One region of the Pseudoalteromonas sp. BSi20311 genome, then DNA from elsewhere that is predicted to be linked to it. Evidence: predicted binding sites of a transcription regulator. Region 1 holds the regulator's gene; the other holds the start of a gene.
The links. Region 1 encodes ArgR, which controls arginine synthesis, uptake and breakdown. Its sites were predicted from a motif close to ANTGAATANNTATTCANT; they were not measured.
Positions count from the first base shown of each region.

Region 1 (2,211 bases):
TAATCGCTGTGTTTTGCTCTAAAAAGTAAGGAATGACAATGGCGCAAGCGCAATCAGGGATTTGTGCTGAAGCAAACTTACACGGTTTGCACTTATTTTTTAATGTACTTGATGGTCACGACGAATCACTTCGCGCTAAGCTTAAAAAAGTGAGCGATATTGAAGATGAGTTTAGTGATCAATTCTCTGAATCTATGCTTTCTTGTATGGTCGCCATTGGCGCGCAATATTGGCCACACATTCTGCCTGATTATATGCCAAGTGAGCTGCAAAGCTTTCCTAATATCACCCATAGCGATTTTGTGATGAGTGCAAGGCCATGCGATTTATTTGTACAAATCCGCTCAGACAGAGAAGATGTAAACCACCTGTTTGCATTGCAAATATTAAAACTTTTCAACCCTGATGTTGAGCTGGTTGAGCAAATTCGTAATTTTCGCTTTTTAGATGGCCGTGATTTTAATGGTTTTATTTATGCCGGTGATACCCCGCATGGTCGTCAAAAACGGGTAACGGCCCTCGTTAATAAGCCTGATAGCTTTGAAGATCAAGGCAGCTATATTCATGTTCAGCGCTATAAGCATGACTTAACGTTATGGCAGCACTTGTCGTTGCAAGAACAAGAACAAATAATGGGGCGTACTCGTCTCGACAATACCCTAATAAGCCCCGCACTTGAGAGCAGCCATGCAACCCGAAGTGAATTAAAAGATGACCAAGGTCATGCACTGTTACTTAACCAAAGCATGCCTTATGGCGATGTGTATGAGCAGGGGATGTTAATGATTACGTGCTCGGCTAAAGGGGATGCGTTCGAGAAAGTACTCAATAGCCGATTAGGGCAGGGGGAGTATTACGACCATTGGCTTGATTTTACTCAAGCAGATATGGGCTCTGCGTTTTTTGCACCCTCAGTGCGATTTTTAAAGCAGTTATAAAACAAGCCAGTAACGGCTACGTATCAGTATAGCCGTAACAGTGATAACCAAACGAGTTTAAACCGTATCAAACAAAATACGCACACGCTCTAATGTGAGGTCTATTTCTGATACTTTCGCTGGCGCAATAAAAATAGTGTCATCGCCGGCAATTGTTCCTAATACGCCATCTGCTTTACCTAATGAATCAAGTAAACGGGCAATTAGCTGCGCAGCGCCTGGGCTGGTGCGAATAATAATCATCATTTCGTTATGCATAATATCAATAACGAGCTGGCGTAATGGGCTCTTAGCGGTTGGTACCCCCATTTCGGCGGGTAAACAGTATACCATTTCTTGTTTTGCATTACGGGTGCGTACCGCGCCAAACTTACTTAACATTCGCGACACTTTACTTTGGCTAATATTATCAAAGCCTTGCTCTTTTAACGCATCAACTATTTCGCCTTGTGAGCCAAAGTTTTCTTCTTTTAAAAGTGCTTTAAAGGCTTTAACCAATGCTTCTTGTTTATCTTGTGGTTGCATAGTGTCTAATTAGTTATGTAATAGATACTGCAAATTCTACACAAAAATGCATAATTATGCAGCAGTTGTTTGCTTAAGTTGCCATTTTGCGCGTTTAAACAGCAAAGTTTACAACTATGGTCGAAAATATAGCTAAAATAGGCAGGATAAATTTGTTTTTAGTCGTTAATTTCTTTATCTTATGAACCACAAATATTTCCTACCTCAAATCACGGAGAATTCCAATGAAAGTTGCTGTATTAGGTGCTGCAGGCGGTATCGGTCAAGCGTTGTCTTTATTATTAAAAACAGGTTTACCAGCTGGCTCTGAATTATCACTATATGATGTTGCGCCAGTAGTTCCTGGTGTTGCTGTTGACCTTTCTCACATCCCAACAGATGTTAAAGTTGCAGGTTTTGGTGCAGATGCACTAGATAAAGCATTAACAGGTTGTGATATCGTTCTTATCCCAGCGGGTATGCCACGTAAGCCAGGTATGGATCGTGCTGATTTATTTAATGTTAACGCTGGTATCATCAAAACACTAGCAGAAGGCATTGTTGCTAACTGTCCTAAAGCGCTTGTGGGTATTATTACTAACCCAGTTAACGGCACTGTACCAATTGTTGCTGAAGTATTTAAAAAAGCAGGTACTTATGATGCTAAACGTGTATTCGGTATTACAACACTCGATGTGATCCGTTCTGAAGCGTTCATTGCTGAGCTTAAAGGCGTTGACGTAGCAAGCGTTAAAGTTCCAGTAATTGG
Region 1 is NZ_BADU01000156.1:102,212-104,422, forward strand. Features, by position in the region: gene P20311_RS16375 (Dyp-type peroxidase) at 39-938, shown strand; gene argR (transcriptional regulator ArgR) at 996-1,463, opposite strand; gene mdh (malate dehydrogenase) at 1,688-2,211, shown strand, end outside.

Region 2 (2,211 bases), on a different contig from region 1:
TGAAGCGGTGATACCGATATGAAAATCGATGTTTAGGTTTTCACAGGCTTTTACCATCGCTTGAGTGGCAAAAAAATCAGAAACAGCAGGGTAGCACAGCGGTGCAAAATGCTGACTCGCGCCATCTAAACGAACTGAGGCTTGGCTAATTAAAATATCGCCTTCGTTAATGTGCGGCTGAATCGCGCCTGTTGTGCCAATGCGAAGAAAGCTACGTACGCCAAGTTGAGCCAGTTCTTCAACCGCAATTGACGTTGAAGGGCCGCCGATACCGGTTGAACATACAACCACTGAGTGGCCGTTTAATTGGCCTAAATAAATGTGAAACTCACGCGTTTGAGCAAGGCAGGTTGGATTATCTAAGAACTGTGAAATGCGTGCTGCACGATCTGGATCCCCTGGAACAATAGCCAGTTTTGCACCTTTTAAATCATCAATACACAGTCCTAAGTGAAATACCTTTTCCATAACTAAGCCTTTTTAATAAGAGTTGTTGTCAATTTAACATGATTACGAGAAACCTAAATGAAGTACAGGACGGATGTCCGTATTGATTTATTCATCAACTCTGAATATTCAATCAATGGCTAAAATTACTAACAAAATGAGCCAGTTGACTTGTTTGCTCAGACACTATATTCATACCTCAGAGCAAACCAGTAGCTAGCTAAAAGAGTTGTTAGCTAAATTTTAAATTGTTTATATTCAGAAGGTTAGTTAGTAGGTTTTGTATTGTTTTGCCGCTGACCTAACCTCGCAAAACACAACGTTCAGTGATTTTTATAACCACAGACAATTAATTTTTAATTTATTCAGCGTTCGTCGTTTTGCATAACTACTCAATAATAGACAAGATATTCAGATTGAAAAAGGGTTTACAATGAGCACACAATTTCAAGCATTTAAAAATAAAGTTGAACACTGTTTATGTGCACCTGGCGACGGTGTATTCACGGTTAATACGGCAAAAGAACGCAAAGCAGCACTCAGAAATAAATTATATGGTCAAACTGAAGATGTCGATGTTTTATGGCGTGACTCGCTAAATGAATTACCTAACTCACCCCACAAAGCGGTTATGCTTGGGATCAGCTCTGATTGTGGTGGTGGTATTTTACGCGGTGCAAATTGGGGGCCTTTATTTTTACGTTCAGCTTTAATTGACCAACAAACACAGTGTCGTTCATTTGACTTAGGTGATGTGCGCGTAATACCGCATTTATTACACGATAAATACTTAAACGAAGCAACAATTACCAATTGCCAAAAAGCGCTTTATGGCAATGACAATAACGATCATTTCGTAAGTCCACTGTCTATTACCGAAGATGTATGTGACAGCTTTTATGCAACATTCCAAGATAAAGGCATTTTTGGCATTGGTGGCGATCATTCTATTAGTTACCCGTTAACAAAAGCGTATTTAAAAGCCAAACGCGAGCAAGGTAAACGTACGGCTATTATTCATTTTGACGCCCACACCGATTTATTGGTTGAGCGTTTAGGCATCGATTTATGTTTTGGCTCTTGGTGTACCCATATTTTAGAATTTTTACCCGCGCCACATCATTTAATTCAATTTGGTATTCGCTCAAGTGGTAAGCCTAAATCACATTGGGAAAGTACCTTTGGCGTTAAACAGCACTGGGCTGCTGAAATTATTGAGCGTGGCGCAGCCGCTGTTGCTGCCGATACAATCGCGCAATTAAAGGCCGACAAGGTTGATGAAGTGTATGTAAGCTTTGATATTGACGCACTAGATGCTCAATTTGCCTCTGCAACAGGTACGCCTGAAGAAAATGGATTAACACCACAGCATGCGCTTGATATTTTGTCAGCTATTGCCGATGAGTTTCCAATAACCGGTGCAGATATGATGGAAATCGCGCCGTTTACCGACAGCTCATTAGTGGGTCAATCAAGCTCAGAGACGACGCTTAGAGAAGGCGCTAAAATTTCAGCATTCTTAATTGCAGCAATGAATCGTTAATCCTAAAGGTCAAAATTGGCTATTTGTAAATAATCCGCTATATTAAATTTGCTTTTATCAAAAAAGTAACATCTTAAATTTTATATAGTGGGTTATTGTGACTAAGTGGTATTGTGTATTATTGTTCATTGTAAGCCATCATTGTGTGGCTAAACTTACTGTTGTAACAGAGAACTTTGCGCCTGCGCAGTATCTGGACGCGAATAACAATTTAGTAGGTG
Region 2 is NZ_BADU01000084.1:35,761-37,971, forward strand. Features, by position in the region: gene udp (uridine phosphorylase) at 1-468, opposite strand, end outside; gene P20311_RS09890 (arginase family protein) at 881-1,990, shown strand; gene P20311_RS09895 (ABC transporter substrate-binding protein) at 2,088-2,211, shown strand, end outside.
Region 2: a site for ArgR is predicted at 827-844, ahead of P20311_RS09890 (arginase family protein). Genes of this name have one in related genera too.